Regions from separate parts of the Streptomyces sp. V3I7 genome, predicted to be linked through region 2. Evidence: riboswitches for the same ligand, from Rfam matches in the RefSeq annotation. Region 2 holds a riboswitch; the other holds the start of a gene.
The links. A riboswitch is a leader RNA that binds a small molecule or an ion and turns the genes downstream of it on or off. The one in region 2 is predicted to bind cobalamin.
Positions count from the first base shown of each region.

Region 1 (10,560 bases), 490 kb from region 2:
CCGCCCCGCAGCCCTACGGCGCCCAGCAGCCCACGGGCTACGGCTACCCCGGTGCCCAGCAGCAGACGTACGGCGCGCAGCAGCCGGGCCAGCCGTACGGTGCCCAGCAGCCGCAGCCGGCACAGGCTCAGGCGCAGCCCGCGCCGCAGCAGCAGGCGGCTCCGGCCGCGGAGTTCTCGCCGTTCTGGTTCGCCGTTCCGGTGCCGCGGCCGCTGTTCTCCGAGGACGGCTCGCAGGCGCCGGTCGCCGAACTGGCGCCGGGCACCTGGTACTTGGCGGTCGACCAGCGCGGTGGCGCGCTGGTGGCGCAGACCCAGGACGGCCGTCGCGGCGTGCTCCAGGACACCTCGGGCATCCAGCGCGGCTGAGCCCCCGACGCCCGTCGCCTCCGGGCCCCTCGCCCTCACGGGTGGGGGGCCGTTGCCGTAAGGGAGGGCCCGACTCTCATGCGCGAGGCCGGAGTTGGGTTGTCCTACCCCTGTCGCAGCTCGGAGGCCGAGGGCACCTTGTCCTTGACGGGGGCTCCGGCGCTCTTGCCGGCGTCCTTCACGTTGTTGATGACGTCGTTGAAGGAGTCGGCCGCGTTGCCGTCGCCCTTGCGCAGCTTGGAGGGGAGGTCCTTGAGGCCGTCGATGGCCGCGGTGAGCGGCGCGAGGGCCTTGGAGAGGGTCGGGTCGCCCTTGGCGTTGCGCACCGCCGCCTTGAGCCGGTTGTACGTGAACGCTCCGGCGAGCGCCGCCTTGACGAGCGCGAGCCGGCGCCCGTGCGCGCCCTTCTTGAACTTGCCCGCCTTCCAGGGCTTCACGATCCACTGGTAGGTCGCGCCGGCTGCGAGTGCGGCGTTGGCGACGAAGCGGGTCTTGGCGAACTTCTGTTTCTCGGCGGAGGTACTGGGGCTGGGTGTGGGGTCGGCGATCGCCGCCGCGACCGCCGCGACCGCCGCGCTGTCCCGGGTGGTGGTGGTCTCGCCGCCCGCGTAGGCGGTGGAACCCGCGAGCAGGGCACAGCACAGCGTGAACGCCACGACGAGGCGCCGTATGGGTACGGGCACGAGGTCCTCCGGGCTGTCTTCCCCGAGCAGATGTCGCAGATGTCGTCCCCGAGCGTCTTCCCCCGAGCAGATGCCTCTCCCGGCAGGCTCACCCCGGGCGGCCGGCTACGCCACTCGGGGGAACCCGCACCCGTCTCACCTCAGGCGCAGCAGTCGGGGTCTAGACCACTGGGGAGGTGGTCTCCCGCGAAGACGGCGCAGGTGGCCTCGTGGCCGCCGAGGGCCGCGACCGCCAGGAGGAGGGCGCCAGCCGTCCAGGTGGTGAGCTCGCGGGGCCATACGGCGTCGTCGTCGAAGACGTACCCGGTCCAGTAGAGGCCGGACTCGGCGTCGCGCAGGTGCTGGATGGACTTGAGGATGTCCAGCGCCCGGTCGGACTCGCCCATCACCCAGAGCGCCAGGGCGAGTTCGGCGGACTCGCCGCCGGTGACCCAGGGGTTTGGGGCCACGCACCGGACACCCAGTCCGGGTACGACGAACCGCTCCCAGTCCTGTTCCATACGGGACTTGGCCGCGGTGCCGGTCAACGCGCCACCCAGGATGGGGTAGTACCAGTCCATCGAGTAGCGGTCCTTGTCGAGGAACCGCTCGGGGTGGCCGCTGATCGCGTGCCGCAGGGCGCCGAGCGCCAACTCCCAGTCGGGCTGGGGTTCTTCGCGCTGCTCGGCGATCGCGAGGGCGCAGCGCAGCGCCTGGTGGATGGAGGAGCTGCCGGTGAGCAGGGCGTCCGTCGTGGGGGTGCCGTCGGCGTCGCGCCGCCAGCCGATCTCGCCGCCGGGCCGCTGGAGCCGCAGGACCCACTCGATGGCCGCGACGACCGAGGGCCACATGCGGTCGAGGAAGGTGTCGTCGCCGGTCGACAGGTAGTGGTGCCAGACGCCGACGGCTATGTACGCGACGAAGTTCGACTCGCGGGAGGGGTCGGTGACGTCGTCGAAGGCGCCGTCCGCGTAGGCCGCGTACCAGGAGCCGTCCTCGTTCTGGTGCCGGGCGAGCCACAGGTAGGCGCGCTCGGCGGCCTCGTGCTCGCCGGCCGCGTCCAGGGCCATGGCGGCCTCGGTGTGGTCCCACGGGTCGAGGTGGTGCCCGCGGAACCAGGGGATCGCGCCGTCCTCCCGCTGCACGGCGAGGATGCCGCGGACGGTCTCGGCGGCCTGCTCGGCGGTCAGGACCCCGGGCAGGACGAGGTGTTCTGTCCGGGGGGTCGTCACTTGGCGTCCGCCTCGGAGAGCCGGGGCAGGTGGGGCTTGGTCGCGTACGCCACGAAGCTCTTGCCGATCAGCGGGTTCAGCGCCTGTTCGGCGACCCGGGTGGCCAGCGGCTTCTTCATGATGTCCCAGACCAGGAGCTTGTGGTACGCCCGCACCGGCAGCACCTTGTCGTTGTCGACGCCGAAGGCGCACTTCAGCCACCAGTACGGCGAGTGCAGCGCGTGCGCGTGATGCGTGCCGTACGGCCGCAGACCCGCCCCACGCATCTTGGCGAGGAGTTCGTCCGCCTTGTAGATGCGGATGTGCCCGCCCTCGACCTCGTGGTAGGCGTCGGACAGCGCCCAGCAGACCTTCTCGGGGCCGTAGCGCGGGACGGTGACGGCGATGCGGCCGCCGGGCTTGAGCACCCTCACCATCTCGGCGAGGACGCCCTTGTCGTCGGGGATGTGCTCCATGACCTCGGAGATGATGACGACGTCGAAGGACTCGTCGGGGAAGGGCAGGGCGAGGGCGTCGCCCTCCATGGCGGTCGCGGTGGCACCGGCCGGGGCCTCACCGGCCTCCTTCATCGCCGCGAACCACTTGGCGACCTCGCGGATCTCCTCGGCGTTCTGGTCGAGGGCCACGACCTGGGCGCCGCGCCGGTAGCACTCGAAGGCGTGCCGTCCGGCCCCGCAGCCGAGGTCCAGGACGCGGTCGCCCGGGGCGAGCGGGAACCGGGTGAAGTCGACGGTCAGCACGTGGCCCTGCTTTCGGGATAGACACCGGTGTCAGTCGTCGAGGCCGCCCCCGCGGCACTCGCTGCGGCCGCACGGCGGCCGGTCTTCGTCTCCCCCGAGAACACCGGACCGCCACCGCGAGAAGGCTCCGGCACGGCGACGACGGCAGCGTCCTGCGCTGCGCCGACGGGAGAACGGTCGTGCGTCGCGCCGGTGGCCGAGTGATCCCGCGGTACGTCGGCTGGAAAACGCTCGTGCGCCGCGCCCGCAGGCTCGTGCGCCGGGACCTCGTCCTGCGCCGCACGCACCCCGCTCCCGGCAGGGCTCGCCGGAACCGCGGGCGCGGGCGACCCGCCCGGCAGCGCGCCGACGGCGGCGTGGTCCTGCACCGCGCCGACGAGAGAGCGGTCCTGGACCGCGGCAGCGGGTTCGTGGGCTGAAGCCGCGCCAACGGCTGCGGCCGGGAGTTCGTCCTGCGCCGCGGCAGCGGCCTGGTCCTCCCGCACCGCGTTCGTGGCAGGGCTCGCCGGAACCGCGGGCGCGGGCGACCCGCCCGGCAGCGCGCCGACGGCTGCGGCGTCCCGCACGGCAGCGGCCTGGTCGTCCCGGACCGCGATCGCGCTCGTGGCGAGGTCCGACGAACCGGCGTGCGCGGCCGAGCCGGTCGGCATCGGGGCTCCGGAACCGGCCGGGCGGCCCGAGGGCACGCCTCCCGAGCGGCTCGCCGGGCGGCTCGGGGCGGCGGCTCGGGCGATCGCTTCGCGGTAGCGGGCCGCCGTTCCTTCGGCGGCTCGGGCCCAGGTGAAGTTCTTCAGGACTCGGTCGCGGCCCGCGGCGCCGAGGCGGGCTCGGAGTTCGGGGTCGGCCAGGAGGCGGTTCAGGCCCGCGGCCAGGGCGTCCGCGTCGCCGGTCGGCACCGCCAGGCAGGTCTCGCCGTCGGGGCCCGCGACCTCGGGGATCGCGCCGCCGGTCGTGGCGAGGAGCGGGGTGCCGGTGGCCATGGCCTCGGCGGCGGGCAGGGAGAAGCCCTCGTACAGCGACGGCACGCAGGCGACCTCGGCCGAGCGGACCAGGTCGACGAGTTCGGCGTCGGAGATGCCCTTGACGAACTCGACGGCGCCTTCCAGGCCGTAGCGCTCGATGGCCTGGGCGACCGGCCCGTCCTCGGCGCGCTTGCCGACGACGACGAGGTGGGCGGCGGGGTGCTCGGTGCGCACCTTCGCCAGCGCCTCGACGAGGAAGACCAGGCCCTTGAGCGGCACGTCGGCGCTGGAGGTGGTCACGATCCGGCCCGGCACTCGCGCGATCGACGGGTCGGGCGAGAACAGGTCGGTGTCGGCGCCGATGTGGACGACGTGGATGCGGTCGTCCCGCACGCCGAGGTGGTCCACGATCTCCTGGCGCGAGGTCCCGGAGACGGTGAGGACGGACGGCAGCCGGCGCGAGACGCGCTTCTGCATGCGCGTGAAGGCGTACCACCGGCGTACGGAGTAGCGGCGCTTCCAGTCACCGGCGGCGTCGAGTTCCAACTGCCGGTCCACGGTGATGGGGTGGTGGATCGTGGTGACGAGCGGCGCGCCGATGTCGCCCAACAGGCCGTAGCCGAGCGTCTGGTTGTCGTGCACGACGTCGAACTCCCCGCGCCGGGCGCGCAGATGACGGCGCGCCCGCAGGGAGAACGTCAGCGGCTCGGGAAACCCGCCGGTCCACATCGTGCCGACCTCGAGCGCGTCGATCCAGTCGCGGTACTCGTCGCGCTTCGGGGTGCGGAAGGGGTCGGGCTGGCGGTAGAGGTCGAGGCTGGGCAGTTCGGTCAGGCTCAGGCGCCCGGAATAGTCCTCGTGTTCGTCGAGCACGGGGTACGGCTGCGAGCCGATGACCTCCACCCGGTGGCCGAGCCGGGCCAGCTCACGGGAGAGGTGCCGTACGTAGACGCCCTGGCCGCCGCAGAACGGGTTGCCCTTGTAGGTGAGGAGGGCGATGTTGAGCGGTCGCCCCCCATCGGCCGCGGGGCCGTCACCGGCACCCGCATCGCTGGCCTCAGCGGTCACCCTGGGCCCCCTTCTCCCTGCACCATTCCGCGAGATTACGCGTGGCGTTAATCTAGAACAAGTTACAGACTTGATCGTTCAAGAGGCTCTGAATCTACCGGCAGGTAGGGGCGCTGCGAGCTGTGGATCAGGTGATTCACGCCACGGCCGGAGCCCCCTGCCCTGCGGTCCGGTCACACGTACTCACCGACCGTCACGGAACGGGACCCATGCCTGCGGAAGCCAAGGTCGCACCGAGAGCCGTACCGCCGACGCGGCAGTCCGCGCCGCCCCTGACGGCGCGGCAGGAGGCGCGCCGGCGCCGGATCCTGGAGACGAGCGCGCGGCTGGCCGCTCGGGGCGGCTTCGACGCGGTGCAGATGCGGGAGGTCGCCGAGGACTCGCAGGTGGCGCTCGGCACGCTCTACCGCTACTTCCCGTCCAAGGTGCACCTGTTGGTGGCCACGATGCAGGACCAGTTGGAGCGCCTGCACGCCACCCTGGGCGGGCGGCCCCCGAAGGGGGACACGGCGAGCGAGCGGGTGGCGCGGACGCTGATGCGGGCCTTCCGCTCACTGCAGCGCGAGCCGCAGCTCGCCGGCGCCATGGTGCGCGCCCTGAGCTTCGCGGACCGCGGTGTGTCGGCGGAGGTCGACCGGGTCTCGCGGCAGACCACGGCGATCATCCTGGACGCGACGGGACTGAAGGACCCCACCCCGGAGCAGCTCTCCGCGGTCCGCGTCATCGAGCACACCTGGCACTCGGCGCTGATCACCTGGGTGTCGGGGCGCGCGTCCATCGAGCAGGTCAGGACCGACATCGAGACGGTGTGCCGGCTCATCGACTAGAGCCGCATCAGGGCACAGAAAATCAGGGGCACATAGTCAGGGCACACAAAAAACCTACGAAACGGGTTCCCTTCGCCGGTATTACCCGGATCAGGTACTAGGGGTCGCCTTCCAGCCTTACTGCTGCTTTCAGGCCTCTCAGTTACGACCGTCGACGTCGGCCTCAATGGATGCTTTACGCGTCCATCAAAGTCGGCTACTCCGGTCGAACTCCCTCACTCGTTCCGTAGGCCACTTACAGGATAGAACACCCCATACCCGATGCAACACCCCGAACGGGAAGATTTTTTCACCCTTTCACGGGACCGCCGCCACCCCTCAGCATTACGGCTACGGGCCGGTAGAGTGTGCGCGTCGTCATCACACCCGTACGGGGGGAAGCCGGTGCAATTCCGGCGCTGACCCGCAACCGTGAGCCGCTCCGCGAGGACCGGTGAGCCGGACTGCCCCGCCCGGACGTGACCGGCTCACGTGCGCCGGCACCCGCCCGCGTACGGCACCGTCGAGGTTTACGGAGCCGAGCCGCCCGGGGTTCTCCCGTGTGCTGCCCGGCTCCCCCGCAGGGAGAGGCACCCGCCCGACCATGAACGTCCTCCGCAGCGCTGCTGCCCTGGCCGCAGTCGGCGTGCTCGCCGCCGCCACGCCCGCCATAGCCGACGGCGCTTCGCCGTCCGCGTCCCCGAAGCCGCCGGCGCTCCCGTCCGGTCTGTACGGGAAGACGGACCCGAAGTACGACGGCGTCTGGCGCCAGTCGCTGGCACTGCTCGCCCAGCGCACCGTGCACGTGACCCCCGCCCCCAAGGCCGTGGACTGGCTGACCGGGCAGCAGTGCGCGAGCGGCGCCTTCCCGGCCTTCCGCGCCGAGCCCCGCAAGGCGTGCGACGCCAAGGTCATGGTCGACACCAACAGCACGGCCGCCGCCGTCCAGGCCCTGGCGGCGACCGGCGGCCACAGCGACGTCACCAAGTCGGCGATCGCCTGGCTGAAGTCCGCGCAGAACAAGGACGGCGGCTGGGGCTACACGGCCGGCGGCCCCAGCGACGCGAACTCCACCGCCGTCGTCATCGGCGCCCTCGCGGCCACCGGGACGAAGCCCGCGGACGTCGTCAAGGACGGCAAGTCCCCCTACGACGCGCTCCTGACGTTCGCCCTGCCCTGCTCCGGCGACGACGCGGGCGCCTTCGCCTACCAGCCCGACAAGAAGGGGAAGCTGGCCGCCAACGCGGACGCGACCGCGGCGGCCGTGCTGGGCGCGCTCGGCCAGGGCATGGCCGCGGGCGCGGGCAAGGACGCCGCGAAGGAGGACGGCAAGAAGGCCGGCGCCGGCTGCACCGACTCCGGCAAGGCCACCCCCGAGCGGGCCGCGGCCAACGGCGCCGCCTACCTCGCCGACGCCGTCGCGAAGACCGGTCACCTCACGTCCGTGATGCCCGGCGCCGACGCCCAGCCCGACTTCGGCAACACCGCGGACGCGGTCGTCGCGCTCGCCGCCCAGGGCGGCACCGAGCGCACCGGCAAGCCGCTGAAGTGGCTGGAGAAGAACGCCTCCGCCTGGGCCGGGCAGAGCGGCCCGGCCGCCTACGCCCAGCTGATCTTCGCGGCCCACGCCGCCGGCACCGACCCGCACGACTTCGGCGGCATGGACCTCGTGCGCGCACTGAACGCGACCGGCCCTGCGCCGGCGGTCCAGCCCAAGCCCAAGCCCGCCGTGGAGGACGAGCAGAAGTCGGGCGGCCGCGGCTGGTGGATCGGCGGTGCCGGTCTCGTCGCGGGCATCGGCGTCGGCCTCCTGTACAGCGGTCGCAAGAAGAAGCAGCAGCAGGCGTGACCACCGTCCGCCGTGCCGCGCTCCTGCTCCTGGCCGGGTTCCTCCTGTGGGGGACCGCCGGCCAGGCGCAGGCCGCGGGCTACCGCTACTGGTCCTTCTGGGAGCGCGGCGGCGACCACTGGACGTACGCCACCGAGGGCCCGGCGACCGCCCGCCCCGCCGACGGCGCCGTCCAGGGCTTCCGCTTCTCCGTGAGCGAGGACTCGGCCGACGCCACGCGCCCGCGCGGCGACGCGGACTTCGGCTCGATCTGTGGGAAGACCCCCGCCCGCGAGCACCGCAAGCGGGTGGCACTGGTCCTCGACTTCGGTACGGCGGCCGACGCCCCGTCGGGCGAGGGGCCCCCGAAGTCCCGGACCGCCTGCGCGGTGGTCTCCCCTGACGCGACCACGGCCGAGGCCCTGGCCGCCGTCGCCAAGCCGCTGCGCTATGACACCAACGCCCTGCTGTGCGCCATCGCGGGGTATCCGCGGCAGGGCTGCGGCGAGCAGGTGGCGGCGCGGCCCGGCGGCGCGAAGCCCGCGACCGCTCCGCAGAAGCCGGCCGCCGCTGATCACGGCCCGTCCGTCGGGCTGCTGGCGGGGGCGGGTGCGGTGGCGCTGCTGGGCGTGGCCGCGGTGTGGCAGGCACGGCGGCGCCGGGATGCGTGAGCGCCGCGGCCCTGCCTCCGTGCACCCCGGCGCGTGGTGGCTGTGGTCCCTCGGACTGGGGACCGCGGCCACCCGCACCACCAACCCCCTCCTGCTCGCCCTTCTCATAGCCGCGGCGGGGTATGTGGTGGCCACCCACCGCACCGCCGCCCCCTGGTCCCGCTCCTACGCGGCCTTCGCCAAGCTCGCCCTCGCCGTCCTGCTCATCCGCCTGGTGTTCGCGGTGGTCCTCGGCTCCCCGATCCCCGGCACGCACGTGATCGCCACTCTGCCCGAAGTCCCGCTGCCCCACTGGGCGCAGGGCATCCGGCTCGGCGGCCGGGTCACGGCCGAGGCGATGGTCTTCGCCCTGTACGACGGCCTCAAGCTGGCCACGCTCCTCATCTGCGTCGGCGCCGCCAACGCCCTCGCCAACCCGGCCCGGCTCCTCAAGTCCCTGCCGGGCGCCCTGTACGAGACGGGCGTGGCCGTGGTCGTCGCCCTCACCTTCGCGCCGAACCTCATCGCCGACGTCCAGCGGCTGCGTGCCGCCCGCCGGCTGCGCGGCCGTCCGGACAGCGGGCTGCGCGGACTGCTCCAGGTGGGGCTGCCGGTGCTGGAGGGCGCCCTGGAGCGCTCGGTGGCGCTCGCCGCCTCGATGGACGCCCGCGGCTACGGACGTACCGCCGACGTGCCCGCCCCCGTCCGCCGTACGACCGCCGTCCTCACCCTCGGTGGGCTGCTCGGCGTCTGCGCGGGGACGTACGGGCTGCTCACCGCGGAGGGCGGCGCCTACGGGCTGCCGGTGCTGGCCGTCTCGGCCGCCGCCGCGCTCGCGGGGCTGCGCCTCGGCGGCCGCCGTTCGCCGCGCACCCGCTACCGGCCGGACCCCTGGAACGCGCGCGCCTGGCTGGTCGCCGGGTCCGGCACCGCCGTCGCCGCGCTGCTCTCCCTCGCGGCGGTCCGCGATCCCGCCGCCCTGCACCCCGGAGTCGTCCCGCTCGCCGCGCCCGCGCTGCCGCTGTGGCCGGCGGCGGCCGTACTCCTCGCCCTGACACCGGCCTTCGTCGCCCCCAAGGAGCCGTCGTGATCCGCTTCGAGGACGTCAGCGTCACCTACGACGGTGCGGCCGAACCCACCGTGCGCGGCGTGGACTTCGAGGTCCCGGAGGGTGAACTCGTCCTGCTGGTCGGCCCGTCGGGCGTGGGCAAGTCCACGGTCCTCGGCGCGGTCAGCGGGCTCGTCCCGCACTTCACCGGCGGCACCCTGCGCGGCCGGGTCACGGTCGCCGGCCGCGACACCCGCACCCACAAGCCCCGCGAACTGGCCGACGTCGTCGGCACGGTGGGCCAGGATCCGCTCGCCCACTTCGTGACGGACACGGTCGAGGACGAACTCGCGTACGGGATGGAGTCGTTGGGACTCGCGCCCGCCGTGATGCGGCGCCGGGTGGAGGAGACCCTCGACCTCCTCGGCCTCGCCGCCCTGCGCGACCGTCCCATCGCCACCCTCTCCGGCGGCCAGCAGCAGCGCGTCGCGATCGGCTCGGTCCTCACCCCGCACCCCGAGGTGCTCGTCCTCGACGAGCCGACCTCGGCGCTCGACCCGGCGGCCGCGGAGGAGGTCCTCGCCGTCCTCCAGCGCCTGGTCCACGACCTCGGCACGACGGTCCTGATGGCCGAGCACCGCCTGGAGCGGGTGATCCAGTACGCCGACCGGGTCGCCCTGCTGCCCGCGCCGGGCGCGGCCCCGGTCCTCGGCACCCCGGCCGAGGTGATGGCCGTCGCCCCGGTGTACCCGCCGGTGGTGGACCTGGGCCGGCTGGCGGGCTGGTCTCCGCTGCCCCTGACGGTGCGCGACGCCCGCCGCCGGGCGGGCGACCTCCGCGAACGCCTCGCCGCCCACTGCCCGGCCCCGCACCCGGGGCTCCCTGGCATGCGCGAGCCGAGCGCCCCCGCGCGCGAGGAGCCACGGCCCCCCGCCCCCGCCACGCCACGATCCGCGGCCCGCGAGCCGGGCCGACCCGAGGAGCCACGGCCCTCCGTCCCCACCGCGCCACGATCCGCGATCCGCGAGCCGGGCCGACCCACGTCCCACGCTCCGTCCGCAGCCGCCGCCACCACGGAAACGCCCCTGCCCGCAGCGCACAGCCCCGAGGCACCCGAACCCCCCACCTACGAAGCCACCCAAGCCGCGCCTTCCGAGACAGGCCGACCCCCGGCCCACGCCCCGTCCGCAGCCGCC
Region 1 is NZ_JAUSZK010000001.1:1,942,653-1,953,212, forward strand. Features, by position in the region: gene QFZ74_RS09140 (DUF5336 domain-containing protein) at 1-368, shown strand, start outside; gene QFZ74_RS09145 (hypothetical protein) at 473-1,051, opposite strand; gene QFZ74_RS09150 (prenyltransferase) at 1,192-2,262, opposite strand; gene QFZ74_RS09155 (class I SAM-dependent methyltransferase) at 2,259-3,002, opposite strand; gene QFZ74_RS30410 (glycosyltransferase family 4 protein) at 2,996-5,032, opposite strand; gene QFZ74_RS09165 (TetR family transcriptional regulator) at 5,242-5,859, shown strand; TPP riboswitch at 5,910-6,086, opposite strand; cobalamin riboswitch at 6,177-6,330, shown strand; gene QFZ74_RS09170 (prenyltransferase/squalene oxidase repeat-containing protein) at 6,443-7,687, shown strand; gene QFZ74_RS09175 (SCO2322 family protein) at 7,684-8,337, shown strand; gene QFZ74_RS09180 (CbiQ family ECF transporter T component) at 8,330-9,406, shown strand; gene QFZ74_RS09185 (ATP-binding cassette domain-containing protein) at 9,403-10,560, shown strand, end outside.
Region 1: linked by a shared signal. The riboswitch ahead of QFZ74_RS09170 (prenyltransferase/squalene oxidase repeat-containing protein) and the one ahead of QFZ74_RS06965 (cobalamin biosynthesis protein) in region 2 are both predicted to bind cobalamin.

Region 2 (10,560 bases):
AGCGTGTCCGCGTCGGAGAACAGGATGCGGGCCAGCTCGATACGGCGGCGCTGACCGCCGGAGAGCGTGTGCAGGGGCTGGCCGAGCACGCGGTCGGGCAGGTTGAGCGCGGCGGCGATGGTCGCGGCCTCGGCCTCGGCGGAGTAGCCGCCCTTGGTGAGGAACTCGGTCTCCTGGCGCTCGTACTGCTTGAGGGCCTTCTCGCGGGTGGCGCCCGTGCCGTTGGCGATGCGCTGCTCGTTGTCGCGCATCTTGCGGATCAGTACGTCGAGCCCGCGCGCGGAGAGGATGCGGTCACGGGCGAGCACGTCGAGGTCGCCGGTGCGGGGGTCCTGCGGGAGGTAGCCGACCTCGCCGGAGCGGGTGACGGTGCCCCCGGCGGGGATGCCCTCGCCGGCGAGGACCTTGGTGAGGGTGGTCTTGCCGGCGCCGTTGCGGCCGACCAGGCCGATGCGGTCGCCCTTGGCGACGCGGAAGGTGGCGTTCTCGATGAGGATGCGGGCACCGGCGCGCAGCTCGATGCCGGAGGCGGAGATCACGGACAGACTCCAGGGCGTGGGAAATGGACGGAGGGCGGCTGAGGACGGTCCCGCCGTCTAATGCGCGAGGAGAATGGCCATGGGCCGATTCTAGCGGGGCGATGCAAGCGCTTTATCTGCGTGCGGGTGTGCGATGGCGCACCGCGGGGTGGTCGAGGACGTCCGCGAGGCGGTCCGCGAGGCGTTGTCAGTGGTGGGTGGAAGACTGAACAGCGGGCCGGATTCCTGGGGTCTTCCCCGGGCTTCCGCGCCTGCTCCACCTTCGGTTTCACCAGTTCACGACCAGCGAGTTCACGACCCATCGACGACTCACGACGGAGTGATCGGCATGACGGACACGGGCGGCGGACGGCCGAGCATGTACCCCACGATTCTGTACGCGGACGCACGGGCGGCGATCAAGCAGCTCACGGAGGCCTTCGGATTCACCGAGCTGTCGGTGTACGAGGGCGAGGACGGCAAGGTGCTGCACGCCGAGCTGGCGCAGGGCAACGGCGCGGTGATGCTCGGCTCCAAGGGCCGCGGCGGCCTCTTCGACTCGGTGATGAAGGAGGCGGGCCCCGCGGGGGTGTACGTCGTCGTGGACGACGTCGACGCCCACCATCAGCACGCCGTGGACCACGGCGTGGAGATCCTGATGCCGCCGACGGACCAGGACTACGGCTCCCGCGACTACATGGCCCGCGACATCGAGGGCAACATCTGGAGCTTCGGGACGTACGCGCCCGAGATACGGGCCTGATCGAGGGGTCCTCGGGCCGGTACCGGCGGGTCCGGCGTCGCTTCACGGACGCCGGACCACCGCGCCGGCTCGCCGCCCGGGTGGATCCGCTCAGCCCCCGGTGTGCACCTGGAAGGCAGCGCGGCGCACGGCCTTGGCCAGGGCCGGGTCGGGGTGGGCGGCCGCGAGGGCGACCAGGACCTGCACAGTGCGCGGGTGCCCCACCGCGCGCACCTCGTCCAGCAGTTGGGGCACGGTGGGCTGTACCGCGGACTCCAGGTGCCGTACGAGCAGCGGCGCCTCGCCGTGGTCGGCGACGGCGGCGGCCGTGTCCACCCACAGCCATGTGGCCTCTTCGCGGGTGAGGGCCTGGTGGGCGTCCTCGGGGTCGACGCCCTCGTGCTCGGCCAGCCACAGCAGGGCGTACGGCCGCAGCGTCGGCTCGTCCAGCACGGCGTGCACGTCGGGCTCGGCGGGGGCGCCGACGACGCGCAGCGCCTCGAAGGCCAGGCCGCGCAGCAGGGCGTCCTCGCCGCGGGCGGCCTCGATGAGCTCGGTGACGGCGCTGCCGACGGGGCGGGCGGCGAGCCAGGCGCGGTACTCGGCGCGGGCGGCGTTGGGGCGCAGTTGGGCGCAGCCGCGGAGCATGTCCTCGGCCGCGTGCTCGATGTTCCCGGCGGGGCTCTGCGCGGCCACGCAGATCTGCTCCAGCTTGACCCACACCGCCCAGCTGCCGAGCGGGGTGAGCGTGGCCTGCCCCTCGCCGTAGGTGAGGGCACCGACGGAGGCGAGGGCGTTCAGGGACCAGTCGAGGAGCGGGGCGAGCGGGGCGTCCTCGGTGGGCGCCGGGCCGACGGGGCTCACGGACGCGGGTGCGACGTCGTCCGCGGGGGCGGCCGCGCTCGTGAGCGCGGCCGCCGTCGCCACCGGGCCGACCACGGCGGGGGCCGCCGGAGCGGGCTCGTACGCCACTTCGCAGCGGGCGGTGCGCAGTTCGGTGACCCGCTGCTGGAGCAGGTCGAGGAGCTGCTCCACGGGCACCGGGCCGGCGGACAGCTGGAGGAAGGAGAGCACCTGGGGCATGGCCGAGACCACCTCGGAGACGGCGGCGGCCTCGTGGCCGGCGGGCTCCGGGCAGGCGAGCGACCAGGCGTCGAAGAGGGCGACCCAGCCGCGCAGTACGGCGCTGTCGTCGCGGTCCCAGGCGTGCAGCCGCCAGCCGGGGCGGGCGATGCCGCCGTGCACCTCGACGAGGCCGGCGAGCCGGGCGGTGTCCCAGTCGGCGCTGACCTGAGCGACGGTCAGGCCGAGGTCTTCGGCCGCCCGTTCGGCGGTCTGCGGGGAGAGGGTGGCCTTGCCGTCGTCGGTGGCGCCGTCCCGGCCGGGGCCGAGGGAGGCGTCGGCCCACAGGGCGACACGGACGGCGCCGGACAGGCCGGAGCGTGCCATTCTGGCCAGTTCGGCGGGGGCGGGTGTGCCCTCCGGCGGCCGGGGTGCGGGGCGGCGCGCGGGCCGCTGGTTCATCGCTCGGGGGGCGGCGGCCAGGGGTCGCGGTCGGACGAGTCGAAGCCTGGAGTCGCGCGGGATACGGGACGTCACGGGTGCAGTCTTCCGGTTGACGGTCCGAAAACCCAAACGGAATGTCACGGCGGGCGACGGGGCTGGCCAACGCACGCGGTCCCGAGGAGGCCCGGAAGGCGTGTTCAGGCCAGGCGTACGGCCGTGAACGGAGGCGGGGTCAGGTGCCTCGACAGCGGTTCCGGACGCACGGATGCGGAGGAGTCACATGAGCGGAGTCAGGAAGCGGCGCAGCCGCTCCTCGTACTCCGCCGGGTCGGCGTTCCACATGGCGCCGTGCGGGGCGTTCGGCACGGTGTGCAGGGCGATCCGGTCGGGGCGGCTGTCGGCGAGGCGGCGGGAGAGGTCGAAGGAGGCCACCGCGTCGTCCGGCCCGTGGATGATCAGGGTCGGCACCGTGAGCCGCTGGGGGTCCGCGGCCTCGGCCAGGACGTCGGCGTGCGGGCCGGTACGGCCCTGGGCCGCCCGGACCGCGAGGGGCAGCATGGGGCCAGGCATGTGGCGGGCGGCGGCGAGGGACCGCAGCGTGCCTTCCCAGCTGAGCACCGGCGAGTCGAGGACGAGGCCGGCCACGTGCTCGCGCACCGGCGAGTGCGCGGCGGCGCGCAGGGCCATGGTGGCGCCGGTGGACCAGCCGTGGAGGACGACGCGGCGGGCGCCGTAGCGCAGGGCGTAGCGGATCGCGGCGTCCAGATCGCGCCACTCGGTCGTGCCGAGGTGGCTCAGCCCGTCGGGGGACGGGGGTGCGCCGAGGTCGCCGCGGTAGGCGAGGGCGAGCTGGGGCAGCCGTCGGTGGTGCAGGAACTCCATGACGTTCAGGGGGAGCTCGCGGGTGGTGCCGAGCCCGTGCACGAGGATCACCCAGGTGTCCCGCTCGCCGGGCACGAACCAGGCGGGCAGCCGACCGAGTTCGCCCGGCACGTCGACGTCGGCATGGTCGAGGCCGAGGGCGGCGCCCGGGTCGCCGACGTGCACGTTGGGGGTCAGCCAGACCTTGTCGCCGGACCGGAGGCTGCCGTGCGTGACGCGTTCCAGGCGGCGTACGACGGTGTCGGCGCTGTGCGCGGCGGACTCCAGGACGGGGCCGACCACGGCGTGCGTGCCGTTGCCCGCGAGGCCGTAGGTGCCGGGGTGCAGGGAGGCCAGGTCGCGGGTGAGGGTGATCCGGCCCGGGCCCGTGCCGTGCACGGTGAGCCGGGGCTGGGTCGGCAGCGGCCGGCCCGGGGGCGCCTTGAGCGCGGCATTGCTGGCCCGTCGTCCGGCGAGCACGCCGGCCACGGCGCCCACCAGGGCCGCAGCGACGCCGGCGGCCACCACTTTGACTGTGCGCACCCGTCCAGTGTCCGGTCGGACCCGCTCACCGGCCAGCGGGACCGGAGGTTGGCGACTGGGGCGAGCGGACCCGGCGAGGCGAGCGGACCCGGCGGGGAGACGAGCGGGCCCGGTGAGGGGGAGCGAGCCGACCCGGCGGGGGGGGCGAGCCGACCCGACCGGGGGCGAGCGGCCTCAGGGGCACGCGACGCCCGCGAGGCGAGCCAGCCCGCCCGGCAGAAAGACGAACAGACCCGGCCGAGAGGCGCGAGCCGCCCTGCGAACAGGCCCAGCGGGGAGTCCCGCCCGACGGGTGGGGCGAACGAGCCCGGCGGGGGGCGGGCGAGTCCGACCCGACGGGGGTGAGCGGCCCCGGGGCGCGCGACGCCCGCGGGGAGAGCCAGCGGCCCGGCGGAGAGACGAGCAGCCCTGCGGGGAGACAGGTCATCAGCCCGGCCGGGGGCGCGAGTGGGGCGGTGGTCAGGGTTTCTGGCCGTATGCGCGCAGGCGCTCGCCCGCCTCGGCTACCTGTGCCGGGGACAGCAGATGCGGGGTGCGGCCCGGCAGGGAGGATGCCTTCAGCCACACCCGGCACATCCACTCCAGCTGGGCCGTGCGGTCGTACGCCTGGTCCAGGGTGGCGCCGTAGGTGAGCGTGCCGTGGTTCTCCAGGAGGCAGCCGTAGCGGTCGTCAAGGGCGCGGAGCATGTTCTCGGCCAACTCCTCGGTGCCGTAGGTCGCGTACGGGGCGACCCGGACGGGGCCGCCGAGGGCGCCGGTCATGTAGTGGATGGAGGGGAGCTCGGGCACGAGCGTCGAGACGGCCGTGGCGTGCACGGCGTGCGTGTGGACGATCGCGCCCGCGTCGGTGGCCCGGTAGACGGCGAGATGCATGGGCAGTTCGCTGGTCGGGACCAGGCGGCCGAGGACCTGACGGCCGTCGAGGTCGACGCCGGTCACGTCGTCCGGGGTCAGCCGGTCGTAGTGCACACCCGACGGCGTGACCAGCACGGTGTCCCCGACGCGCACCGACACGTTGCCCGAGGCGCCGACGACCAGCCCGTCGGACACCGTGCGACGTGCGGCGACGACCAGGTCCTCCCAGGCGCGTGCCTCCTCGCCGCTCACGTCCCTCTGTTCCCGCCTCTGTTCAGCCTGTTCCCGCCTCTGTTCAGCCATGCGGTGATCTTGCCAGCCGGTCCCCCGGCGGGGCAGCGCTTGGCCGAAGACCGCCGGTCATTCGACACTTCGTACGCGACGGCGGCACCTGACCGCCGGACGGCCACACGCTGTACGCGAGCCGCGGCAGCCTGTCGGGTGACCAGGATCTCTTCGACGGGTCGCCGAACCGGCCGAAATCGTTCGCCCGGGACACTGAGCCAAGGGGCGTCTGGGCCGCCACGAGCAAGCGGAGCAGCGGCTCCCTCTTGGTGACACCATGACGCCCGACCCAGTTCACCTTCCGTTCACTCAGGTTCCTTACGGTCAACGCGCCAATGACCTCGAACGATTGCCTGGGTAAATGGAAAACTTCTCGCTGATCCTCGCGATTGTGGTGATAACCGCACTCGCGTTCGATTTCACGAACGGTTTCCACGACACCGCCAACGCGATGGCCACGACCATCTCCACCGGTGCGCTGAAGCCCAAGGTCGCGGTGGCCATGTCCGCCGCTCTCAACCTTGTGGGCGCCTTCCTCTCCGTGGAGGTCGCCAACACGATCTCCAAAGGTCTCGTCGACGAGACCGGCATCCGTCCCGAGGTCATCTTCGCCGCCCTGGTCGGCGCGATCCTCTGGAACCTGCTGACCTGGCTGGTCGGACTCCCCTCCAGCTCCTCGCACGCCCTGATGGGCGGCCTGGTCGGCGCCACCGTCGCCTCGGCGGGCTTCGGTGCCGTCCACGGTGACGAGCTCGTCACCAAGGTCCTCCTCCCGGCGGTCGCGGCCCCGGTCGTCGCGGGTCTGGCGGCGATGCTCGCCACCCGGCTCTCGTACACGATCGGCAGGAAGGCCGAGGGCGAGGCCACCCGCAAGGGCTACCGCGCCGGTCAGATCGCCTCCGCCGGCCTGGTGTCCCTCGCGCACGGCACGAACGACGCCCAGAAGACGATGGGCATCATCACCCTGGCCCTGGTCGCCGGCGGCGCCATCGCCCCGGGCTCCAACCCTCCGATGTGGGTCATCCTCTCCGCGGGTCTCGCCATCGCGCTCGGCACCTACCTCGGCGGCTGGCGCATCATCCGCACCATGGGCAAGGGCCTGACCGAGCTCCAGCCGCAGCAGGGCTTCGCCGCCCAGACCAGCGCGGCCACGGCCATCCTGGCCTCCTCCCACCTGGGCTTCTCCCTCTCCACCACGCACGTCGTCTCCGGCTCGGTGATGGGCGCGGGCCTCGGCCGCAAGGGCGGTGTGGTCCGCTGGTCCACGGCGACCCGCATGGTCGTCGCCTGGGTGCTGACGCTCCCGGCCGCCGCCCTGGTCGGCGCGCTCGCCGAGACCGTGACCGGCCTGGGCGACTGGGGCACCGCGGGCGTCGCCGTCTTCCTGGTCGCCTCCAGCGCCGCGATCTGGAAGCTCTCCCGCCGCGAGGTCGTCGACAGCAGCAACGTCAACGGCACCGAGGAGCCGGCCGGTGTGGTGACCACGGCGATGGCCGCCGTGACGCCGCCCCCGGTGGGCTCCGTGTCCGCCCAGGACCTGACGGCGAAGATGCCCGCCCAGGCCACCGCCGAGCCGGCCACTCACCCGGCCGCCACCGTCTGAGCCACGCCACCCGGGTACGTAAGGAATCATCACGATGAAGATCGACTGGGCAGCCATCGGCTCCGTCTTCGGTGTCAGCCTCGCGGTGGCCGTCGGCCTCGTGGCCCTGTTCACCCTCGGGGTGTCGGGTCTGTCGCGACGCGAGCGGGCGGTCGCGCAGGGCGACTCCGCGGCCCTCGCGCTGACCGGTGCCTACGTGTGCTTCGCCGGCTGCGCGGCGGCGGTGGCGTACGGCATCCACCTGATCATGGCCAAGGGCTGATCGAACTGATCATGATCAAGGGCTGACCGAAGCCCTTTCCGGAAGGCTCCTCCCCGACAGGTTCGGGCAGGAGCCTTCTCCATGCCGCCCTGTGGGGCTCGGCACACTCTCCCCGCGCAGGTCAATGGGCAGTTGACGGCCCTTCCGGGCACGTGGTGGACTGCCGGGGCCATGTACGGCGGCAGAAGAGGAAGCCGGTGCGAATCCGGCGCGGTCCCGCCACTGTCACCGGGGAGTACTCCCCGGGAGCCAGGAACTCTTGCCGCCGGTCTCGTCGAACCAGGGCGTGGACACCCTGAGTGAGGACATACCGCCATGCTCGGCTGCCGTTCGTGCGCCACCGGATCGCCCTTCCGCACCACGATCTCTGACACCACGACCGGCTGAGCACATGCGTGCCGATCGCGTCTTCGCGTACGGCACGGCCGCCGGCCTCCTCGGTGACCTGCTCCTCGGCGATCCCCGCCGCGGGCATCCGGTCGCCGTGTTCGGGCGCGCGGCCGGAGCCGTGGAACGGCTGCTCTGGCGGGACCACCGCGGATGGGGCGCGCTGCACACCGCCGTGTGTGCGGGCGGCGCCGTCGCCCTCGGGGTCCTCGCCGAGCGGGCCGTCCGTCCGTCGTTCACCGCGTCCGTCGCCCTGACCGGCGCCGCCACCTGGGCCGTCGTCGGGGGCACGTCGCTCGCCCGCGAGGCCCGGGGCATCGGGCGCGCCCTGGAGAGCGGCGACGTCGAGGAGGCCCGGGCACGGCTGCCGCGGCTGTGCGGGCGGGACCCGCAGGCGCTCGACGCCGACGGGATCGCGCGTGCCGTCGTGGAGTCGGTCGCCGAGAACACCTCCGACGCGGTCGTCGGGGCGCTGGTCTGGGGGGCCGTGGGCGGGGTGCCCGGACTCCTCGGGTTCCGCGCCGTGAACACCCTCGACGCCATGGTCGGCCACAAGTCGCCCCGCCACCGGCGCTACGGCTGGGCCTCGGCCCGGCTCGACGACGCCGCCGGCTGGCCCGGCGCACGCCTCACCGCGTCCCTCGCCGCCGTCGCGGGCCCGCATCCGCGCGGCGCCCTGCGCGCCTGGCGCGCCGACGCGCACCGGCACCCGAGCCCCAACGCCGGTCCGGTGGAGGCCTCCTTCGCGGGCGCCCTCGGCGTACGGCTCGGCGGCACCCTGTCCTACGCGGGGCGCGTCGAACACCGCCCGGTGCTCAACGCCGGCGGCCGCGCCGTCACCACCCGGGACGTCGAGCGCGCCGTACGCCTGTCCCGGCGCGTCGGCTGGCTCGCGCTCGGCGCCGCCGTCGCCGCCCGCGCGGCCCTCACCGCCGCAACGCGAACGAAGGGACGTACGTCATGAGCGGGGGACTCCTCGTCGCCGGCACCACCTCCGACGCCGGCAAGAGCGTCGTCACCGCCGGGATCTGCCGGTGGCTGGCGCGCCAGGGCGTCAAGGTCGCGCCGTTCAAGGCGCAGAACATGTCCCTCAACTCGTTCGTGACGCGCGAGGGCGCGGAGATCGGGCGGGCGCAGGCCATGCAGGCCCAGGCCTGCCGCGTCGAGCCGACCGCGCGGATGAACCCCGTGCTGCTCAAGCCGGGCAGCGACCGCAGCAGCCAGGTCGTGCTGCTCGGCAAGCCGGTCGGCGAGCTGAGCGCGCGCGGGTTCTTCGGGGGGCCTGGGGGGTCGTCCGGGTCGTCCCCCGGGAAGGAACTGCGCGGCGGACAGCGGGAGCAACTGCTCGGCACCGTGCTGGACAGCCTCGCCGAACTGCGCGGCAGCTACGACGCGGTGATCTGCGAGGGGGCCGGGTCCCCCGCCGAGATCAATCTGCGGCGTACCGACATCGTCAACATGGGTATCGCGCGCGGCGCCCGGCTGCCCGTGCTCGTGGTCGGCGACATCGACCGGGGCGGCGTCTTCGCCTCCTTCTTCGGCACGGTCGCCCTGCTCGCGCCCGAGGACCAGGAGCTGGTCGCCGGGTTCCTGGTCAACAAGTTCCGCGGCGACGTCGGCCTGCTCGAGCCCGGCCTGGACATGCTGCACGGGCTCACCGGACGCCGGACGTACGGCGTCCTGCCCTTCCAGCACGGGCTCGGCATCGACGAGGAGGACGGGCTGCGGGTGTCCCTGCGGGGAGCGGTCCGGGAGTCCACCGTCGCGCCGCCCGTCGGTGAGGACGTGCTGCGGGTCGCCGTCTGTGCGATCCCGCTCATGTCCAACTTCACCGACGTGGACGCGCTCGCCGCCGAACCGGGCGTCGTGGTGCGGTTCGTGGACCGGCCCGAGGAACTGGCCGACGCCGATCTCGTCGTGATCCCGGGCACCCGGGGCACGGTGAAGGCGCTCGCCTGGCTGCGCGAGCGCGGGCTCGCCGACGCGCTCGTGCGCCGGGCCGCGGAGGGACGCCCCGTCCTCGGCGTCTGCGGCGGCTTCCAGATCCTCGGCGAGCACATCGAGGACGAGGTCGAGAGCCGGGCGGGCCGGGTCGACGGGCTCGGCGTGCTGCCCGTCCGGGTGCGCTTCGCCCGCGAGAAGACCCTCACCCGGCCGGTCGGCGAGGCCCTCGGCGAACCCGTCGAGGGCTACGAGATCCACCACGGCGTCGCCCACATCACGGGCGGGGAGCCGTTCATCTCTGATGACCAAGGACACAGCCTGGACGGCTGCCGGGTCGGCCACACCTGGGGCACGCACTGGCACGGCTCGCTGGAGTCGGACGGCTTCCGGCGGGCGTTCCTGCGCGAGGTGGCGGCCGCCGCGGGCCGCCGTTTCGTGCCCGCCCCCGGCACCTCCTTCGCCGCGCTGCGCGAGGAGCAGCTCGACCGGCTCGGCGACCTGATCGAACACCACGCGGACACGGACGCGCTGTGGCGGCTCATCGAGTCGGGCGCGCCACAAGGACTGCCCTTCATTCCACCGGGAGCGCCCGCATGAGCACAGCGTTGAGCACAGTGTTGTTGTTGTCGACCGCCGACACCGATCTGCTGGCGGCCCGCGCCGCCGACGCCTCCTATCTCATCGGCAACCCGACCCGGGTGGACGTCGACGGCGAGCTGCCCGGGCTGATCGAGGGCGCGGACGTCGCCGTCGTACGGCTGCTCGGCGGCAAGCGGGCCTGGGAGGAGGGGCTCGCGGCGCTGAAGGCGTCCGGTGTGCCGACCGTGCTGCTCGGCGGGGAGGCCGTGCCCGACGCCGAGTTGATGGCCGAGTCGTCCGTCCCGGCCGGTGTCGTGGCGGAGGCGCTGCGCTACCTGGTCGAGGGCGGCCCCGCGAACCTCACCGAGCTGGCCCGGTTCCTGTCCGACACCGTGCTGCTGACCGGCGAGGGCTTCGAGGAGCCGCGGACGATGCCCGGGTACGGCGTCCACGGCGAGCGCGCCCAGGTGGCGGG
Region 2 is NZ_JAUSZK010000001.1:1,449,487-1,460,046, forward strand. Features, by position in the region: gene QFZ74_RS06930 (ABC-F family ATP-binding cassette domain-containing protein) at 1-539, opposite strand, end outside; gene QFZ74_RS06935 (VOC family protein) at 868-1,281, shown strand; gene QFZ74_RS06940 (hypothetical protein) at 1,372-2,784, opposite strand; gene QFZ74_RS06945 (alpha/beta hydrolase) at 3,043-4,170, opposite strand; gene QFZ74_RS06950 (class II aldolase/adducin family protein) at 4,630-5,328, opposite strand; gene QFZ74_RS06955 (inorganic phosphate transporter) at 5,672-6,913, shown strand; gene QFZ74_RS06960 (hypothetical protein) at 6,948-7,175, shown strand; cobalamin riboswitch at 7,323-7,457, shown strand; gene QFZ74_RS06965 (cobalamin biosynthesis protein) at 7,567-8,526, shown strand; gene QFZ74_RS06970 (cobyric acid synthase) at 8,523-10,103, shown strand; gene cobN (cobaltochelatase subunit CobN) at 10,112-10,560, shown strand, end outside.